4 regions of the Kitasatospora sp. NPDC051164 genome follow, and region 1 is predicted to be linked to each of the others. Evidence: riboswitches for the same ligand, from Rfam matches in the RefSeq annotation. Region 1 holds a riboswitch; each other region holds the start of a gene.

What was found. A riboswitch is a leader RNA that binds a small molecule or an ion and turns the genes downstream of it on or off. The one in region 1 is predicted to bind cyclic di-AMP.
Region 2: linked by a shared signal. The riboswitch ahead of ACIBEC_RS41605 (M23 family metallopeptidase) and the one ahead of ACIBEC_RS16335 (transglycosylase family protein) in region 1 are both predicted to bind cyclic di-AMP.
Region 3: linked by a shared signal. The riboswitch ahead of ACIBEC_RS36695 (LysM peptidoglycan-binding domain-containing M23 family metallopeptidase) and the one ahead of ACIBEC_RS16335 (transglycosylase family protein) in region 1 are both predicted to bind cyclic di-AMP.
Region 4: linked by a shared signal. The riboswitch ahead of ACIBEC_RS46520 (transglycosylase family protein) and the one ahead of ACIBEC_RS16335 (transglycosylase family protein) in region 1 are both predicted to bind cyclic di-AMP.

The regions. Positions count from the first base shown of each region.
Region 1 covers NZ_JBITFB010000009.1:272,404-277,249, forward strand. Annotated here, with positions in the region: gene ACIBEC_RS16325 (SDR family NAD(P)-dependent oxidoreductase) at 1-279, opposite strand, end outside; gene ACIBEC_RS16330 (cytochrome P450) at 546-2,012, shown strand; cyclic di-AMP (ydaO/yuaA leader) riboswitch at 2,264-2,431, shown strand; gene ACIBEC_RS16335 (transglycosylase family protein) at 2,437-3,336, shown strand; gene eno (phosphopyruvate hydratase) at 3,593-4,846, shown strand, end outside.
Region 2 covers NZ_JBITFB010000044.1:45,054-49,899, reverse strand. Annotated here, with positions in the region: gene ACIBEC_RS41620 (sensor domain-containing protein) at 1-244, opposite strand, end outside; gene ACIBEC_RS41615 (GNAT family protein) at 455-1,027, opposite strand; gene ACIBEC_RS41610 (hypothetical protein) at 1,070-1,945, shown strand; gene ACIBEC_RS41605 (M23 family metallopeptidase) at 2,009-2,842, opposite strand; cyclic di-AMP (ydaO/yuaA leader) riboswitch at 2,855-3,013, opposite strand; gene ACIBEC_RS41600 (YiaA/YiaB family inner membrane protein) at 3,210-3,500, shown strand; gene ACIBEC_RS41595 (alpha/beta hydrolase) at 3,669-4,496, shown strand; gene ACIBEC_RS41590 (TetR-like C-terminal domain-containing protein) at 4,574-4,846, shown strand, end outside.
Region 3 covers NZ_JBITFB010000031.1:105,043-109,888, reverse strand. Annotated here, with positions in the region: partial or broken gene ACIBEC_RS36705 (helix-turn-helix domain-containing protein) at 31-462, opposite strand; gene ACIBEC_RS36700 (DHA2 family efflux MFS transporter permease subunit) at 502-2,013, opposite strand; cyclic di-AMP (ydaO/yuaA leader) riboswitch at 2,326-2,506, shown strand; gene ACIBEC_RS36695 (LysM peptidoglycan-binding domain-containing M23 family metallopeptidase) at 2,509-3,501, shown strand; gene ACIBEC_RS36690 (DUF2470 domain-containing protein) at 3,803-4,522, opposite strand; gene ACIBEC_RS36685 (RidA family protein) at 4,645-4,846, opposite strand, start outside.
Region 4 covers NZ_JBITFB010000074.1:13,107-17,952, reverse strand. Annotated here, with positions in the region: gene ACIBEC_RS46525 (hypothetical protein) at 20-220, opposite strand; gene ACIBEC_RS46520 (transglycosylase family protein) at 449-1,768, opposite strand; cyclic di-AMP (ydaO/yuaA leader) riboswitch at 1,760-1,944, opposite strand; gene ACIBEC_RS46515 (hypothetical protein) at 2,410-3,369, opposite strand; gene ACIBEC_RS46510 (DUF397 domain-containing protein) at 3,926-4,198, shown strand; partial or broken gene ACIBEC_RS46505 (ATP-binding protein) at 4,654-4,846, opposite strand, start outside.

The DNA.
Region 1 (4,846 bases):
GTCGGGTCCGGCGACGGCGAAGAGGTCGATCGGTCCGAGGTGCTTCTCCGCGGTGTCGACGAGGGCGGCGACGTCGCTGGGGCGGCGGATGTCGCCGGAGACGCCGACGACGGGGCAGCCCGGCCGGTCGAGTTCGGCGGCGAGGTCCTCGGCGATGCCGACGTGCTGGTCGGCGATCAGCATTCCGGCGGCGCCGGCCGCGGCGAACCGGCGGGCGAGGCCGGCGCCCGACCCGCCGTCGAGTACCGCGATGACGACGACTGACCCGCTGACCCGCATGGTCTGCTCCTCCCTGTGGGCGACACCGCACCGGCGCCCACGCGTACTGCGGAGGATCGTAGGCAGGTCCTGACCCTCCGCAACAGGGATTACCCCTCAGGTGACCAGGCTCACGCCCGGCGTCCGGCCAAGAGCTTTCCAAGAGCTGTCCACGGACCGTCCACGGGTCGTCCACGGAGCGTTGGCGCGCCCGTCGCACGCCGTTGACGCGGGGGTCGCGAGCCGTTGAGGAAGGGGGGCGCGCACCCACCGGATACGGTCGACCCATGCCAGCTCAGCCCGACTCCGCCCGGCCCGCCGCCGCGCCGTCCGACGACCCCGCCCAGCCCGCCGCCGCGCAGCCGGCCGCCGCGCCGTCCGACGACCCCGCCCAGCCCGCCGCCGCGCAGCCGGCCGCCGCGCCGTCCGACGACCCCGAGCAGCCCGACGCCGCCGCTCCGCAGCTGTTCACCTGGGAGTTCGCCACCGATCCGTACCCCGCCTACGCCTGGCTGCGCGAGCACGCCCCGGTGTACCGCACCAAGCTGCCGAGCGGTGTCGAGGCCTGGCTGGTGACCAGGTATGCGGACGCCCGGCAGGCGCTCGCGGACAGCCGGCTGTCGAAGAACCCGGCGCACCACAGCGAGCAGGCGCACCGCACCGGCCGGGTGGGCATCCCGGGGGAGCGGCAGGCGGACCTGATGACGCACCTGCTGAACATCGACCCGCCGGACCACACGCGGCTGCGCCGACTGGTGTCGAAGGCGTTCACCCCGCGCCGGGTGGCCGAGTTCGAGCCGCGGGTGCAGCAGCTCACGGACCGGCTGATCGACGGCTTCGCGCAGCGCGGTTCGGCGGACCTCATCCACGAGTTCGCCTTCCCGCTCCCCATCTACGCGATCTGCGACCTGCTGGGCGTGCCGGCCGAGGACCAGGACGACTTCCGCGACTGGGCCGGCATGATGATCCGCCACGGCGGCGGCCAACGCGGCGGCGTGGGGCGAGCGGTGAAGCGGATGCGGGCGTACCTGCTGGAGCTGATCCACCGCAAGCGGGCGGACCTCGGGGACGACCTGATCTCGGGTCTGATCCGGGCGAGCGACCACGGCGAGCACCTGACCGAGAACGAGGCCGCGGCAATGGCCTTCATCCTCCTCTTCGCCGGTTTCGAGACGACCGTGAACCTCATCGGCAACGGGATGTACGCGCTGCTGCGCAATCCGGGGCAGCGCCGGTCGCTGCAGGAGTCGGTGGCGCGCGGGGAGCACGCGCTGCTGGAGACGGGGATCGAGGAACTCCTGCGCTACGACGGGCCGGTGGAGATGGCGACCTGGCGGTTCGCGACGCGGTCGCTGACCATCGGCGGGGTGGACATCCCGGTCGGTGACCCGGTGCTGGTGGTGCTGGCCGCCGCGGACCGCGATCCGGCCCGGTTCGCGGACGAGAACACCCTGGACCTGGCGCGGACGGACAATCCCCACCTGGGGTTCGGGCACGGCATCCACTACTGCATCGGCGCCCCGCTGGCCCGCCTGGAAGGGCGTGCCGCCCTGGCCACACTGCTTTCCCGGCTGCCCGATCTGCGGCTCGCGGAAAGCCCGGAGAATCTGCGCTGGCGCGGCGGTCTGATCATGCGTGGACTGCGGGAACTTCCGGTCGAATTCAGTCCGGAGAGTCGCTCCCCGCATACGCCCCTGCATACGCCTCCGCATACGCCTCCGCATACGCCCCCGACACCCCTTATGCGCCCCTGACAAACTGACACAAGATGACGAAACGCCGGGCGACACGCTGACGGAACGTCGCCCGGAGTCCTCCGGTTCAGGTGTGAACGCCCATCAATCCGGACATAGCGGCGCCGTTGGTAGGCGATCGGGCACGCGCCGTAATTTCTGTGTGATATCGGTGATATGAGCTTGTGATTGGTCTGAGGATCTGTCTACTCTCCCTGGAGTTCGCAGCTGCGGACCTCGTGCGCGGAACGCCGAATCCTGCCCGCCGCGTCACGGGAAACCGACCAGAACCCTGGGCAGGGGCGGGGGAACCAGGTTTGTTGCCGTTTCCCACGGCTTGGGGTGAAGCCGCCTGAGCGGAATCGTTTCCGCGTACGGCGGCCGGGCCACCTCCCGGTCCGAACCCGACAGCTCACCTCGCAGGCGTGCGGAGAGGGACCTCTTCATGCTGTTCGTTGGAACCGGTCGTCACCGCCGTCGTACCCAGACCGAGAAGGCCATCGCCGTCGCCGGTGTGGCCGGCGTCGGACTCGCGATGCCTCTCCTCACCGCCACCGGCGCCTCCGCCGCACCGGCCTCCGCCTGGGACTCCGTCGCCCAGTGCGAGAGCGGCGGGAACTGGGGCATCAACACCGGCAACGGCTTCTACGGCGGCCTGCAGTTCACCTCCGGCACCTGGAAGGCGTACGGCGGCACCGCGTACGCGCCGCAGGCCAACCAGGCCAGCCGGGCGCAGCAGATCTCGGTCGCCGAGAAGGTGCTCGCCTCGCAGGGCCCGGGCGCCTGGCCGGTCTGCTCGAAGAAGGCGGGCCTGAGCAAGGGCGGTGCCCCGGCCGCGGTCGACACCTCCTCGGACGCCAAGCCGCAGTCCGCCCCCGCGCAGCAGGCCCAGAAGCCCGCCGCCAAGCCGGCCCAGAACCCGGCTGCCCAGAAGCCCGCCGCGCAGAAGCCCGCTCAGAAGCCGGTGCAGCAGGCCGCCCCGCAGCCGCAGCCGCAGGCCCACGGCCTCTCCGGCCAGGGCGGCTGGGACGCGGACGCGAAGGTGTACTGGTACCAGAACAACGGCGCCTGGTACTGGACCAGCCACCAGAGCGTCTACCAGCAGTACGCGGGCCACGCCGCCGCGCAGCAGTACGCCCCGCAGGCCGCGCAGCAGCAGTACGCGCCGCAGGCCGCTCCGGCGGCCGGCCACGACTACACCGTCCGCGACGGTGACACCCTGTCGACCATCGCCGCCGCGCAGGGCGTGTCCGGCGGCTGGCACGCGCTGTACGAGCAGAACCACGGGACCGTCGGCGGCGACCCGAACCTGATCCTGCCCGGCCAGGTGCTGCACCTCGGCTGAGCTGACGTGTGAAGGCCGACGCGCGAAGGGGGTTGGGCCCGCCGGCCCCCTTCGTCCGCATTCGCCCACTTCAGTGGGACAAGCTGGGACAAGCAGGTGAACTACTGGTGGGTAGCGGGGCCACACGCTGAGACGAGACCGAGGCGGACGTGGCCCCCGGAGCCTGGGCGGCTAGGCTCTGGTCCGTAACGACTCCGCAATCGTCCTGCTGACAGCACCACCGTCAGCCGGACCTGCTTCCGCAAGGAGATGCCTCGTGCCGTCCATCGATGTCGTCGTAGCCCGTGAGATCCTCGACTCGCGCGGCAACCCCACGGTCGAGGTCGAGGTCGGCCTCGACGACGGCAGCACGGGTCGTGCCGCTGTCCCGTCGGGTGCCTCCACCGGCGCCTTCGAGGCGCTGGAGCTGCGCGACGGTGACAAGAACCGCTACTTCGGCAAGGGCGTGGAGAAGGCCGTCCTGGCCGTCATCGAGCAGATCGGCCCGGAGCTGGTCGGCTACGACGCCACCGAGCAGCGCCTGATCGACCAGGCCATGCTGGACCTGGACGCCACCCCGGACAAGTCCTCGCTCGGCGCCAACGCCATCCTGGGCGTCTCGCTGGCCGTCGCGCACGCCGCCTCCGAGGCCAGCGACCTGCCGCTGTTCCGCTACCTGGGCGGCCCGAACGCGCACGTCCTGCCGGTCCCGATGATGAACATCCTCAACGGTGGCTCGCACGCGGACTCCAACGTCGACATCCAGGAGTTCATGATCGCGCCGATCGGCGCGGAGTCCTTCTCCGAGGCCGTCCGCTGGGGCGTCGAGGTCTACCACACCCTCAAGGGCGTGCTGAAGGAGCGTGGCCTGTCCACCGGCCTCGGTGACGAGGGCGGCTTCGCGCCGAACCTGGACAGCAACCGCGAGGCCCTGGACCTGATCACCGAGGCCATCCAGAAGGCCGGCTACGTGCCCGGCCGTGACGTCGCGCTGGCCCTGGACGTCGCCGCCTCCGAGTTCTACGAGGACGGCGCCTACCAGTTCGAGGGCAAGGCGCTCACCTCCACCGAGCTCATCGAGTACTACGCCGACCTGGTCGCGTCGTACCCGCTGGTCTCCATCGAGGACCCGCTGGACGAGTCGGACTGGGATGGCTGGAAGGCCATGACCGTCAAGCTGGGCGACAAGGTCCAGCTGGTCGGCGACGACCTGTTCGTCACCAACCCGGCCCGCCTGGCCAGGGGCATCGAGACCGGCACCGCCAACGCGCTGCTGGTGAAGGTGAACCAGATCGGCTCGCTGACCGAGACCCTGGACGCCGTCGAGCTGGCCCAGCGCAACGGCTACCGCTGCATGATGTCGCACCGCTCCGGCGAGACCGAGGACGTCACCATCGCCGACCTGGCCGTCGCCACCAACTGCGGTCAGATCAAGACCGGTGCCCCGGCCCGCTCCGAGCGCGTCGCCAAGTACAACCAGCTGCTGCGCATCGAGGAGATCCTCGACGACGCCGCCGAGTACGCCGGCCGC
Region 2 (4,846 bases), on a different contig from region 1:
CGAGGACGGTGACGAAGGTGCCGAGGCCGAGGCAGAACAGAGTGATCGCGACGGCGAAGCCGGCGATCGCCACCGGCAGGCCGCTGAGCACGTAGCCGACCTCGCGGTAGTAGTGCGCGGAGAACGGCGCCGTCCAGAAGGCGGGCGGCTGTCCGGTCCGGTGGGCCCGGGCGGGGCGCGGGTCGTCGCCGTGACCGTCCAGGACGTCCCACTCGTGGTCCCGTGTGCTTCGGCTGCTGCTCATGTTCCGGCCCCCGGCCCCTCGTACTGACGGTCGTTCGTGCTCGCTGACGTCGTCCAGTCTGGCCGGACCGCAGGTCGCGGCGGCATCCGGAGGCCTGGCGGATCTGGGGTGGGGTTAACCCCCCGGCCCCCGGCCCCCGGCCCCCGGTCCCCCGGCCCCCGGTCCCCCGGCCCGCCGGTCTCCCTGGCCACACGGGCGCGCCGTGGGGGTTCAGCCGGTCGGGCCCGGCCACTCGTCGACGAGCAGCGCGAAGAGGTGCGAGTCGGAGCGGACGCCGTTCTCGAGCCGGTCGTGCCGGGCCCGCCCCTCCAGCCGGAACCCGAGTCGGGTGAGCACCTTGGCGGAGGCCGTGTTGCCCACCTCGGCCGAGGCCGTCAGCCGGTGCAGGTCCAGGGTGTGGAAGGCGAAGTCGCAGAGCAGGCCGGTGATCTCGCCCGCGTAGCCTCGGCCCCGGAAATCGCGGCCGAGGACGCAGCCCAGGTCGGCGGCGCGGTGCTTCCCGAGGGTGAGTGCGGCGTGTCCGATCGGGGTCGCGTCCTGCGGGTCCTCGGCGTCGGCGAGCCTGGTGACGGCGAGCCGGTAGGTGTCCCGCTCGCCGGCCATCGCCTCCTCCAGGTAGAGCTCGATCTGGTCGGCGCAGGTCTCGCGGTCGTACGGCTCGAACGGCAGGTGGCGGGTGACCTCCGGGTCGCCGAACAGGGTGTGCAGCGCGTCCACGTCGCCGTCGGTGTGGTGGTACTCGCGGATGGCCAGCCGGGGGCCGGTGAGTCGTACGGGGACCATGGCGGCCGACCCTACCGGCCCCCGGAGGCTACCGTTCGGACTATGAACGACGAAGACCTGCGACTCGCCCCGCGCACCAGGGCCGCCGACCTGCTCGCCTGGGCGGCCGAGCAGGGCCGCACGCCGGTGGCCGAGGCGCCGCTGCGCGCGGTGCTGGCGCTGCTGGAGCTGGGCGAGGGCAGGATGCACGACGGCTGGCCCGAACTGACCTCCGACGCGGTGGAGCACCTGCTGTACGAGCGGCTCCACCTGTACGTCCAACCCACCCCCGAGGAGGACCCGCTCGCGTACGGCGACGCGGTCCGGTTGCTGATCGACCACCAGCGGGCGGTCCGGCGGCTCAACGCCAAGCGCCAGGAGCGGCTGCACGCGGAGGCCGAGTGGCAGGGCGAGGTCGCGGCCGGACTGCTGCGCCGCGCCGACCTGGTGACCTGGCCCCGGCTGTACGCGCTGCTGCTGCACGCGTACGGGGTGGACGTCGCGGACGAGGCGGCGGTGCGGCACTGGCTGACCGGCTTCGGCGAGCTCCCGGAGGAGGAGCGGCTGGCCGCGTACGAGTCGCTGGTGCCGGCCGGCTGGCTGGACGAGCCGGACGAGCGGGGCTGGGGACCGGGCCGGGTGCTGTCGGTCGGCATGGCCACGGACGGCGCGCGGCGGCTGCTGGAGCAGGGCCTGATGCGGCGCAGCTACCGCAACCTGGCCGAGCTGACCGCGCTCGGGCGGCCGATGCCGGACGAGCTGGCCGGTGACTTCGGGCAGTTCGAGGAGGCGGCGGTCGACGCGGCGCTCGACCTGTTCGGGGAGTGGACGGTGCCGGGGCTGCCGCGGCTGCTGGTGGCGGAGTTCCCCGAGCTGGCGCCGGAGCCTGGCCAGGAGGAGATCGACGCGTACGTGGCGCAGTTGCCCGCGGAGGAGTGAGACGCCGCGAAAAGCCCCCGGCCGCTCGAACCGAGCGTGCGACCGGGGGCTTTCGGGTGTCCGTTACGGGTTGAGGCCGTGCTGCTGGAGCCAGGGCTCCGGGTCGACCGGGGCGCCGCCGCCGGGGCGCACCTCCAGGTGCAGGTGCGGGCCGGTGACGTTGCCGGTCGCGCCGACCTTGCCGATCTGCTGGCCGGAGGCGACGCCGCCGGAGCCCTTGATGATCGAGGAGAGGTGGCAGTACCAGATCTCGGTGCCGTCGGGCAGGGTCTCGACGATCCGGTAGCCGTACGAGCCGGACCAGCCGGCCGAGGTGATGGTGCCCTGGCCGAGCGCGTACACCGGGGTGCCGGTGTCGGCGGCGAAGTCCAGGCCGGTGTGCAGGTTGGCCCAGTAGCGGGCGCTCTGACCGTAGTGGGCGGAGAGCCGGTAGTCCTTCACCGGGAGGGTGAGGGCGGCGGCGCGCTTGGCCTCCGCCTCCGTCGCGGCGGCCTTGGCCTCCGCCTCCTTGGCGGCGGCCTTGGCCTCGGCCTCCTGCGCGGCCTGCACGCGGGCACCCTCCTCGGCGGCGGTGCGCTGGCTGTCGGCCTGCTGCTGGATGCGGGCGGCGAGCGCGAGGCCGGGGTCGGCGGCGAGCGCGACCGGGGTCTCGTCGGGGGCCTCGACGGCGGGCGCGACGGCCGGGGTGGCCGAGGCGAAGCCGGTGGCACCGAGGGTGGCGGCGACGGCGGTGACGCCGAGCAGCGGGGAGGCGCCGCGGGTCTGACGCGGCATCCGGTGCCGGTTGGCCTCGGCCTCCGGGCCGAGGGCCTCGGGCCCGTCCGCGCCGGGGTGGTCGAGGAGCTGGGTACCGGCTGCGGGGCCGGCCGGGTGTGCCGGGGTGTGCGTCGACGCCACGGAGGCGCGCTCCTTTCCTTCCTTCGCGCCTACCGGGTTAGCTGACGGGTTCGGAGCAGGAAGGTCTCCTACGGCCGGGCCGGAGCCCCGCCGATTCACCCCAAGGAACATGGTTCCCCGGCTCCCTGACCTGCCCGGAGGCCGGTCGGCGGGATTAGGCGACGGCGCACGGTGCCGTCTGGGAACGGCGTTGACGACCGCGCTGCGTTATCAAACGTTAATCCTAGGACGCCCTGATTCCAAGCCATCCGTCCGGGACGGCAGTGGAGCGAGTGATCGGACGTCAACGAACGACCCCTCATACGAGCACCCCATCTGAGTACTCCTACTCATGTGCGGCCCGGCCGGGCGGCCGCATCCTGACGCCATGAGCGCACCGATGCAGAACCGCACGACGGCCGCGTACTACATCCAGGCCATCCTCTCCTTCGCCCTGTCGGGCACCGCCCTCGCCGTCGGGATCGCCTACCTGCCGGTCGGCGGGTGGACCCGGGCATTCCTCGGGATCGGCCTCCTCTACACCGTCACCTCCTCCTTCACCCTGGCGAAGGTGATCCGGGACCGGCACGAGTCGAACGAGATCGTCAGCCGGGTCGACCAGGCCCGGCTGGAGAAGCTGCTCAGCGAGCACGACCCGTTCAAGCCCGAGGGGATCTGAGGCGAGCCGGCCTTCCCCTCTCCCGTCGACGCCCTCTTCAACGCCCTCTTCGACAGTTCCTTCGAGACTCTCTTCGGCCGGAGGCTTGACGGCTAAGGCTATTAGCCTTAGCTTTATGGCTATCGGCAGCAGCGCCGATGTCGCAGCGAAGGACCGAGGAGGCCCACCATGAACGCCCCCATCAGCCCGGACACCCAGTACCTGACCGTCCCCGGCGGGCGGATCGCCTTCGACGACACCCGACAGGGCGACGGCACCCCCGTCGTCCTGCTCCCCGGAATGCTCGACAGCCGGGCCGCGTACCGGCACCTGCGCCCGCTGCTCGTCGCCGCCGGCCACCGCGTCGTCACCATGGACCTGCGCGGCTTCGGCGAATCCTCCATCGCCTGGGACGACTACGGCCCCGCCGCCATCGCCGGCGACGTCCTCGCCCTGCTCGACCACCTCGGCATCGAACGCGCCGTCCTCGCCGGGAACTCCTACACCGGCGCGACGGTCGTCAAGGCCGCCGGGGACGCCCCGGAGCGGATCGCCGGGATCGTCCTGATCGACGCGTTCGTCGAGAACCCGCAGCCCGGCGCCCTGATGCGCGGCGCCCTCCGCCTGATGAGCGCGGCCCTCGTCCACTGGCCCGCCTTCTGGGGCTTCTACCTGCGCCGGATGGCCTTCCCCGGCGCCAAGCCCGCCGACTTCGACGGCTACGTGAACGGACTGGTCGCCGCCCTGCGCACCCCGGGCCGCAAGACCGCCACCCGCGGATACGTCACCGGGGACTCGTCGCCGGCCGGCTGGACGGCCGCCGTGCGGTGCCCGGCGCTGGTGGTCATGGGCAGCAAGGACCCCGACTTCCCGAAGCCGGAACTCGTCGCCGACCGGCAGGTCGCGGCACTCGGCGCGCGGAAGGCGATGATCGAGGGGTCCGGGCACTACCCGATGGCCGACAACCCGCAGGCCACCGCGGACGCCCTGCTGCCCTTCCTCGCCGAACTCGCCTGACCGCCGGCCCGGCCGCCCGACCGAGCCGCCGTCCGACCCGACCCGTCGCCCGACTTCCGTACGGAGAAGCCGAAACCATGCCCCGCGTAGGACTGACCCCCGACCAGGTCGTCGACCACGCCCTCGCCCTCATCGACGAACAGGGCGCCGACGCCCTCACCCTGGCCGCCGTCGCCGCCCGGGCCGGGGTCGCCACCCCCTCGCTGTACAAGCACGTCAGCGGCGGCCTCGCCGAACTGCGGCAGCTGATCGCCGTCCGGGTCACCGAGGAACTGGCTGACCGCCTCGCGGACGCCGCCCTCGGCCGCAGCGGGGACGACGCCGTCGCCACCGTCCTGCGCGCCTACCAC
Region 3 (4,846 bases), on a different contig from region 1:
TTGATCACACAATCGCGGACTCTACGAAACTCGGGGCAGCTCACGGCGCCCGTCGGCTCGGGCCTGGGCCGCGAACGGCCGGTACCGGCCGTTCGCGGGGTGCCGGTTGCGCCGTATCTCGCGGCTGATGGTGGAGGGGCTGCGGCCCAGCTCGGCGGCGATCGCCCGGATTGTGGCCTTCTCCCGGAGCCGGTCGGCGATGTGAATGCGCTCGTCCTCCCGCAGGTAGCGGGACGCGCCACAGGGCGGCAGCACCGGCCTGACCGGTGCTGCCGCCCTGTTCTGACCGGAGGCGTTCCGGCCGTTGCGCCATCGCTTGCCCGTGCGGAGGTTGATGCCGACCGCACGGGCGGCTTCCACATAGCCGGCACCCTGCTTCACGAGCCGGAAGTATTCCTCCCGCTCACGCGTCAGCTTGCGACGGCCCTGCCCCGTCCGCTCCTCGCGGATCTCGAAGGTCATTGCACTCCCCAGCTGGGGTGTTGCAACGATCCCTAGAACTCAAGGACCGGTGACGGGGCCCTCGTGCGTGTGGACGTGGCCCGGGTCGAGCGGCGGGGTGGTGCCGCAGGTCCACGCGCAGTCCGGCTCGGCCACCAGGTGGTCCTCGGGGGCGAGGACGTTGCCCCGGACGGTGGCGAAGGCGATCAGCCCGCCGCCGGCCAGCAGGCCCGCGCAGATCAGCATCGCGGTGTGGAAGGCGGAGTCGACCGCGGACGGCACGCGGTAGGCGTCGCCGCTCAGTCCGGCCAGGGCCGGGAGGGCGGCCACCGCGAGCAGGCCGGCCGCGCGGGCGGCGGCGTTGTTCACCCCGCTCGCGATGCCCGCGTGCCGGACCTCGACGGCCGCCAGCACGGTGGCCGTCAGCGGCGCGACCAGCAGCGTCATGCCGCAGCCCATCACCGTGACGGCGGGCAGCACGTCCGCCCAGTAGGAGGAGCCCGGGCCGATGCGCAGCATCAGCAGCACCCCGGCGGCGCACAGCAGCGGGCCGACGGTGAGCGGGATCCGCGGGCCGATCCGCTTGCCGAGGCGCCCGGCGCGCGCCGACAGCCCCAGCATCAGCACCGTGATCGGCACCAGCGCGAAGCCCGAGACCAGCGGCGAGAACCCGGCGACGATCTGCAGTTGCACCACCAGCAGGAAGAAGACGCCGCTGAACGCCGCGTACACGCAGAGGGTGACCAGGTTCACGGCGGTGAACAGCCGGGAGGAGAACAGGCCGAGCGGCAGCATCGGATCGGGCGCGCGGCGCTCGACGGCCACGAAGGCGACGCCGAGCACCACACCGATCAACCCGCTGACCCAGACCACGGCGGACACGCCCTCCCCGGCGGCGGTCAGCGCGTAGGTGATCGCGCCGAGGGCGAACGCGGCGAGCACCGCGCCGAGCACGTCGAAGCGGCCGGTGGCGCTCTCGTCCCGGCTCTCCGGCACGTACCGCGTGGTGACCGTGATCACGGCGGCCGCGAGCGGCAGGTTCAGCAGGAAGATCCAGCGCCAGCCCGGGCCGTCCACCAGCCAGCCGCCGAGGAAGGGGCCGACCGCGGCCGACACGCCGCCGAGGCCCGACCACAGCCCGACCGCGGCCGAGCGGTCGTCAGGGTCGAAGACGGCTTGGAGCATGGCGAGCGAGCCGGGGGTGAGCAGCGCCCCGCCGATGCCCTGGACGGCGCGGGCGGCGATCAGCACCTGGATGTTCGGCGCGGCGGCGCAGGCCGCGGAGGCGGCGGCGAACCAGACCACGCCGATGAGGAAGACCCGGCGCCTTCCGTACCGGTCGCCGAGCGCGCCGCCGAGCAGGATCAGGCCTGCCAGGGTGAGCAGATAGCCGTTCAGCGTCCACTGAAGGGACGCCAGGGAGGCGCCGAGATCGGCGCCGATGCGGGGCAGGGCGACGTTCACCACGGTGCCGTCCAGCATCGCCATGCTGGAGCCGAGCACCGTCGCCAGTAGTACCCAGCGACCCTGCGCGGTGCCCAGGCGCAGGGTGCCGGCCTCGGAAGTGGCCACGGCCCGATCCTGCTCCCCGTGAGGCCCGCGTGACAAGGGTCACCGGCGGGTGTGTCGGTGGTGTGCGGTGCGTGAGCGGACGACCGCGCAGTGCCGTCGATGTCGGCGCAGGGTCGTGGATCAGTGGCGCGGGGTGAATGGATCGCATGCGCACCGTGCAGCGGATCATTCGGAGAGTCACTGCGCCCCGGGGGATGGTTGCCGATTCAAGAGATCGACATTGCTTCACCCGAACGGATGGGTTTTAGTTCAGCGACCGCCCGGCCAGTCCGGACGGATCCACCGGGTGGAACGCCGAGTCCTGCCGCTTCCCGGTGGTTCGAACTGAACTCTGTACGGCAGGAGCGGGGGACCCACAGGTAAGTCGCCGGACCGGAAGTTCGCGCCTCAGGGCGCGGCGTCCAGGGCCGGCTTGGGGTGAAGCCGCGCATGCGGCCGGGCAACTCCAGCCCGAACCCGACAGCTCACCTCGCAGGCGTCGGAGAGGAAACTTCCATGCCTGCTCAGGCTCGTCGTATCGCCCTGCCCCGCGCCGCCCGCATCGGCATCGCCACCGCCGTCACCGGTGTCTCCTTCGCCCTCCCGCTCGTCACCGCGATGAGCGCCCAGGCCCACACCGCCCCGGTCGCCCCGGCCCCGCAGGCCGCCGCCTCCACCACCGCCGCCGACGCCGCGCCGGCCCAGGCCGCGCCGGCCCCGGCCGCTCCGGCCGCCGCGCACGAGAGCTACCGCGTCGTCAGCGGCGACACCCTGTCCAAGATCGCCGACGCCAAGCACGTCGAGGGCGGCTGGCACGCGCTGTACGAGCAGAACCGCTCGGTCGTCGGCGCCAACCCGAACCTGATCTTCCCGGGCCAGCAGTTCGCGATCGCCGGCCACGCCGCCGCGCCGTCCGCGGACGTCGCCCCGGCCAAGCCCGCCAAGCCGGCCGCTCCGGTCACCCAGGCCGCTTCGGCCGCCAAGCCGCAGGCCCAGGTCCAGGTCAAGACCGAGGCCGCCAAGCCGGCCACCCAGGTGCAGACCCAGGTTCAGACCGCCGCTCCGGCCCAGGCCGTGACCGCCGCTCCGGTCGCCGCCGCCTCCGGCTTCGTCGCGCCGCTGGCCCACCCGGTGCTCGGCGAGGCCTACGGCGTGGCCGGCTCGATGTGGGCCTCCGGCCACCACACCGGCCAGGACTTCGTGGCCTCCACCGGCACCCCGCTGCGCGCCGTCGCCAACGGTGTCGTGGTCAAGGCCGGCAACGGCGGCGCCTACGGCAACGAGGTCGAGATCAAGCTCGCCGACGGCCACTACGCCCAGTACGCGCACCTGTCCGTGATCGGTGTGAAGATCGGTCAGACCGTCACCGTCGGCCAGCAGCTCGGCCTCTCCGGCGCCACCGGCAACGTGACCGGCCCGCACCTGCACTTCGAGATCCGCACCGGCCCGGAGTACGGCTCGGACATCGACCCGGTCGCCTACCTGCGCGCGCACGGCGTCGCGCTCTGACCCTGTCGGGGTTTCAGGAACCACCGCTGCTGCGGAGCGAATCGATCCTCCGGGATGGTCATGTCGGGTGACCGCTCGACCGGGTGATCGCCGTGCAGTGGACATGGGCGCGGGACACGCCCAGGCCGGCCCGGCTCGCGGGATTCAATTCCTCGCGAGCCGGGCCGGCCGCTGCCGTTTTCGGGGTCGGCGGTTCGTTTTCGGGGCGGGGTCGGGGTGGGATCGGGGTGGCGTTCGCGGTGCGCCGGTGGTGGCCCGGGCGGTACGTGAGGAGGACGCGGCCGGGCGGTGAGCCGGCGACTCAGCTGCGGTGGGCCGGTTGACCGTACCGGGCGGCGGCCAGCAGGTCGTGCATCCTGTGGCCCAAGTCCTCGGTGTCGCGGGCCGGTTCGGGGAAGACCAGGCGGACGTCGCGGTGGCCGTCGGGGTGGTCCAGGCGCAGCACCAGGCCGTGGCGGTCCAGGGCGAGCGGGCGGACGTCCGGGTTCCGGGCGAGCAGCACCGGGTCGAGCAGGCGGGTGAGGACCTCGAGTGCGTCGGCGTGGTCGTCGGCGAAGTGGGTGAGCATCGCGGCCTCGTGGCGGGCCATCGGGTCGGGGGCGGCGAGGGCGAGGTCGGCGGCGGTGACCGCGCCGGTGCCGTACGGGGTGGCGAGGACGGCGTGGGCGACGTCCACCCGCAGGTGGACGCTGAGGCTGTCGTCGGCGAGGTGGGCCAGGTGCAGCCGGCCGGCCAGGGTGAGGCGGGCGCGGACGCGGTCGCGGACGGCGACGGGGGCGACGTCGGTGACATCGAGGACGACGGCGAGGCCCTCGGCGGCGTGGGCCGCCGCGACAGTGAGCGGGGTGTCCAGCGGGGCGCGCAGCCGCAGGCGGGAGCCGTGGGCGGAGACCGGGCCGTCCAGGTCGTGCTGCTCGCCCAGGGCGCGGACGGCGAGCGAGGAGGTCGTGCTGAGCAGGCTGTGGATCCGTTCGGCGGTGGTGGGCTCGGGCACCTCGGTGTCGCCGGTTGGCAGGCTCATGGACGGACCTCCAGATAGTTAGGTGAGCCTAACCTAATATTGCTGGCGAAGCGTGGCAAGCAGGCCTCGGGGAATGCCGAGGGCCCGGACGTGCGGTCCGGGCCCTCGGGTCGGCTGGATCGTCAGGCGACGACGGCCTGGGCGTCGATCTCGACCAGCATCGGCTCCTGCGGCAGCTCGACGAAGACGGTGGTGCGGCAGGGCTTCACGCCGCCGGGCTTGACGTTCTCCTCGATGAACTCGGCGTAGACCTCGTTCATCAACGGGAAGTCCGCGCGCTTGGTGAGGTAGACGCGGAACATCACCACGTCCTCGATGGTGGCG
Region 4 (4,846 bases), on a different contig from region 1:
CCCTTCGGCGTGCGCCGGGTCAGCCCTCCTGGGTGGTGGGACGGTCGGCGGTGAGGCGCCGGCCGTCGGCCGCGTCGCCGGTACGGGTCTCGGTGCGGCGGCCGCGGGCCAGATAGTCGCGCAGGACCAGTTCGACGGCGTCCTGCGGGTTCGTGGTACCGGAGAGCATCATCGCGTCGATCGCGAGGTTCGCGTCGATGGTGACGGTGACCTGGGCCATGTGACTCCTCCTCGGGTGCGGAGCAGCAGCTTGCCCGTTGGGGCGGCGTTTCACCACGGGTATACGCCGGAACCCCCGGGGAGGAGCGACCAGACTCTCCCCGGGGGTGGCGGGTGGTCAGCGTTCGGAGGACGACTGACAGCTGACAGATGTTGAAATCTGTTATCTGTTATTTGTTGTCCGGCAGTCGAAATCCGTCAGCTGTCGGCTGTCAGCCGTTCGCCGTACTCAGACCCGGCCGGCGAAGTCCGGGGCCCAGTTGGCGACGGTCTGCTCGCGCACGCCCGAGCTCGGGTTGGCGGCCTCGACGTACTTGCCGCCGCCGACATAGATCGCGACGTGGTAGACGCCCGAGTCCTGGCCGTTGTTGGACCAGAACAGCAGGTCGCCCGGCTGCAGGCTGTCCAGCGAGACGTGGGTGCTGGCGGCGGCCTGGTCGGCGGCGACGCGCGGGACGGAGATGCCCGCGGCGCGCAGCGCGGCCTGGGTCAGGCCGGAGCAGTCCCAGCCGCCGTTGCCGGTGCCGCCGTAGACGTAGGCCTGGCCGACCTTGGACTCGGCGAAGGCGACCGCGGCGGCCATGCTGCCGGTGGCGGTCTGGGCCGGGGCCTGGGTCTGCGCCTGGGCGGCCGGCTTGGCGGCCGGGGTCTGGGTCTGGGCCGCCGGCTTGGCGTTCACGGCACCGCCGTTCGCGGACTGACCGGACTTCTGCGAGCGGTTGAACCAGGTGAAGTCCGAGCCGGACTTGTCCGAGGAGGCGGACTGGTCGGTGGAGGCCGACTGCTGGGACTGGCCGCCGTCGCCGAAGGACAGGTGCTGGCCCGGGTAGATGGTGTTCGGACCGTCGGTCAGGGTGCCGCGGTTGAGGTCGTACAGCCGCTGCCAGCCGCCCTGGACGTTGTGCTTGTCGGCGATCGAGGACAGCCAGTCGCCCTCGACCACGGTGTAGTCGCCGCTCTGGGCCTGCTGCTGGTGCTTCTGGGTCCAGTTGCCGGTGGCAGAGTTGGTGGCGGCCTGGGCAGCGTCCTGGGCGGGCGCGGCCGGCTTGGCGGCCGGGGCCTGGGTCTGCGCCGGCTTGGCGGCGGGCTTGGCGACCGGGGCGGCGGGCGCGGCGGGCTTGGCGGCGGTCGAGGTGTCGACAGACGCCGGGGCGCCCCCCTTGGTGAGGCCGGCCTGGACCGAGCACACCGGCCAGGCGCCGGGGCCCTGCGAGGCGAGGACCTTCTCGGCGACGGCGATCTGCTGGTCCTTGGTGGCCAGGTCGGCGCGCGCGGCGTAGGCGGTGCCACCGAAGGCGGACCAGGTGCTCTGGGTGAACTGGAGGCCGCCGTAGAAGCCGTTGCCGGTGTTGATGCTCCAGTTGCCGGTGCTCTCGCACTGGGCGACCTTGTCCCAGGTGGCGACGGAGGCCGCGGAGGCGGTGCCGGAGACGAGGCACGGGACGGTGAGGCCGACGCCCGCGACGCCGATGGCGGCGATCACGCGGCGGGTGCGGCTGGACAGACGGGTGCCGTTGGTGGGCAGCATGAAGACGCGGTCCTCTCCCACGCCTGCGAGGTGAGCTGTCGGATTCGGGCTGGAGTTGCCCGGCCGCGCGTGAGCGCGGCTTCACCCCTAGCCCTGGACGTTCCGGGGAACGGTCCGGGGCGACTTACCTGTGGGTCCCCCGCTCCTGCCGTGGTGCGTTTTCGCGCTTCCAGGACATCCGACGGCAGGACTCGGCGTTGCGGATGAACTGGGTCCGTGTGGCCACGAACGGGGAGCACGTTAAGCAGACTTAAGTTCAAACTGCAAATAGCTGTGACGCGCATCACGGTTTAGTGGGAACTGCCAAAATGTCAGGTAATCATGATCGTAAATGATCGCTTTTCGGCAATGTCGTTGCGGATGCCCACAACTGTCTTCGCCTCAGGAGTGACGTGACGGTGTATTGAAGCGCGAAGCGGCGCGCTGTCCGAGCCGGGGGAGTGGCCGCGGATTCGAGCGCCGGAGAGTGCGCTCACCATTTCCTTGCAAATGGCGCCAGAACGGACATTCCCTTCATTGCTCGCTTAACTCCTGTAACTCCCGTACGGCACAGGAAAGCAGCAGGAGGGGCAGCAGGAGAGGCAACGAGAGAGGCAAAGCGAAGGGCCCGGAACGCAAGCCGTTCCGGGCCCTGTGTGCGCGCCGACCGGCGCGTGGTGTCCTTACTGTCCGGCAGGCGCCTCGGCGGCCGCGTGAGCGCGCCGGGCGCCCTCCACGACCCCCTCGGCCTCGGCGGCGGCCGCCGCGTCCGCCTCGGCCTGCGCCAGCTCCTCCGGGGACGGCGTGGGCAGCGCGGCCAGGTAGGTGGAGGCGATCAGCTGGCCGACGGTCGGGTACGCGCCCAGCGGCGCCGCCGACGGGCAGCCGGTCTCCTCGGCGGCCGTGGCGAGCAGCTCGGAGTCGGCCTCCGGCCCGATCACCAGCGGGGCCAGCGCCGGGCGCTGCGAGCCGGTCTCCTTGAGGTGGTTGACGGCCGCGGCCACCGAGCCGGGCACGTCGAGCGCGGCGGCGACGACCGGGACGGCCAGTCGGGCGGCCAGCAGTACGCCGGTGATGCCGGCTGCGGCGGCGGCGTCCTCGCCGCCGACGGTGGTCAGGACCACGCCGTCCGCGGCGGTCGCGATGGCGAACAGCCGGGCCCGGTCGGCTCGGGCCAGCCCCGCCTCGGAGAGTCGCACGTGCACGGCCTCGGCGAGCAGCGGGTGCGGGCCCAGCGCGTCGGTGACCGGCGCGCCGTACTCGGCGGCGAGCGCGTGGAGTTCGGCCAGGAAACCGTGCGGACCGGGCACCAGTGGCACCAGGACGGGCGTCGGCAGCCCGGCCTCGGCGGCCATGGCCAGGAGCTCGGCGACGGTGCGGTCCTCGCCGCCGGCGCCCTCGGCGTAGTCGCCGGGGAGGTAGCCGACCGCGGCCTGGACGCCGTTCTGCTCGCTGCGGACGATGGAGAGCAGCTCCTCGACGACCGAGCGGGACTCGGGCCCGGCGGTCGCGGGCACGGCGAGCACCAGGGCCGGCGCGTTGGCCGGGATCGCGGGGCGCTCGGGACGACGGTGGCGCCCCCGCGCACGGGAGCCTGGAGTGCGGACGGGCAGTGGCGCGCCCGGAATGGCTGCGGTGCTCATGCCGGAGATCGTAGGACATCGGCCCGTCCGGCCTGCAGTCGGCTGCCGTACGGGTTTGGCGCGGTCGCGGTGCGGACCCGGTGTGTCCGCCGTGCCGGTCCGGGCGGTTTGCCCATAATCCGGACATTCCTCACCCAACCCCGTGCGAGCACGGGCCATTGCTTTGACGTGCCCCACGTGGTGCGGCGTTGCGACTGTGGTGCGTGAGATGTCTCACAGTCCGGAGGTCGTCTGACGGAGGGTCACGGCGGCGCGACTCCCGGCATTCGAAGATCAACATTCAGCGGGGAGCCGCTCACGGCGGGTTATCGCGGCTCCGGTGATTCAGTCGACTATGTCCGTTTACGTACCGTCAGGGGAGACCCCGTGAAGAGTTCGGGGCCGCGGGTAAAAGGCCTCGTGCACCTGCAACGTCCCGTGCTGATGCACGTGCACTGCAGCTATCATCGCGTCAAGTGAGGCGTTGTGCCGGGCCGGTACGGGGCCGGTCCGTTCGTTCGGCGGTGCCGGGGGCGCCGCGCTGGACGACAACTCCGGAGCTCTTCGGGAGATTTCTATGCACGACTCGCACGACTCGCAGGACACGCACGGCTCGTACGACACCCACAACGGGATGGCCGCGGCCGATCTCACGGGGGTGGTCTGGCAGAAGAGCCGGCACAGCAACTCCCAGGGCAACTGCGTCGAGTTCGCGGCCCTGCCGGGCGGTGATGTGGCGATGCGCAACTCGCGCTTCCCGGACGGTCCGGCGCTCATCTACACCCGGGCCGAGATCGCCGCCCTGTTGTTGGGGGCCAAGGACGGGGAGTTCGACCACCTGGCGGTCTGACCGGCTGCCGTGCTTCACCATCGGGGGGCCGTCGTGGGTGCCGACACCACGACGGCCTTTGACTTTCCTGCCGTCTTTTCCGCTGCTGCCTTCCCGGCCACCGGCCGGGGCGAACCGCCGACGGGGCCTGGCGGAAGGGCCCGGGGCGTGGTCCTCCCGGGGCTTCCCTCGACCGGCCCACTCGGCCGGCTGCCGTACCCGACGTCCTGCCGGACATCCTGCCGGACATCCTGCCTGACGCCCTGCCTGACGCCCTGCCTACCGTCCGAGCTGGCATGGGAGCGGGCCCTCGGCCCGCTGTTCGACCGGCCACGCGCCGCTCGGCGCTAGGCCGAGCGCCGGTGCCGTCCACCGACGTCGACCGGTCCGCCGAGCGCGTCGAGCGCCGAGCGTGCACCGATCTCCGCGTGCCCGCCGATCTCCGGGTGTCCGTCGAGCGCGCCGCCCGCCGGCTCCGCCTCGAACATGGCCCAGACCACCTTGCCGCTGCCCAGCGGGTGCCAGCCCCAGGAGCGGCTGAAGGACTCCACCAGGTGCAACCCGCGGCCGGATTCGGCGACGAAGTCCGCTTCCCTGGCCACCGGGCCGATGCTGCTCGGGTCGCTCACCGCGCAGACCACCTGGGGTGCGCGGTGCACCAGGCTTATT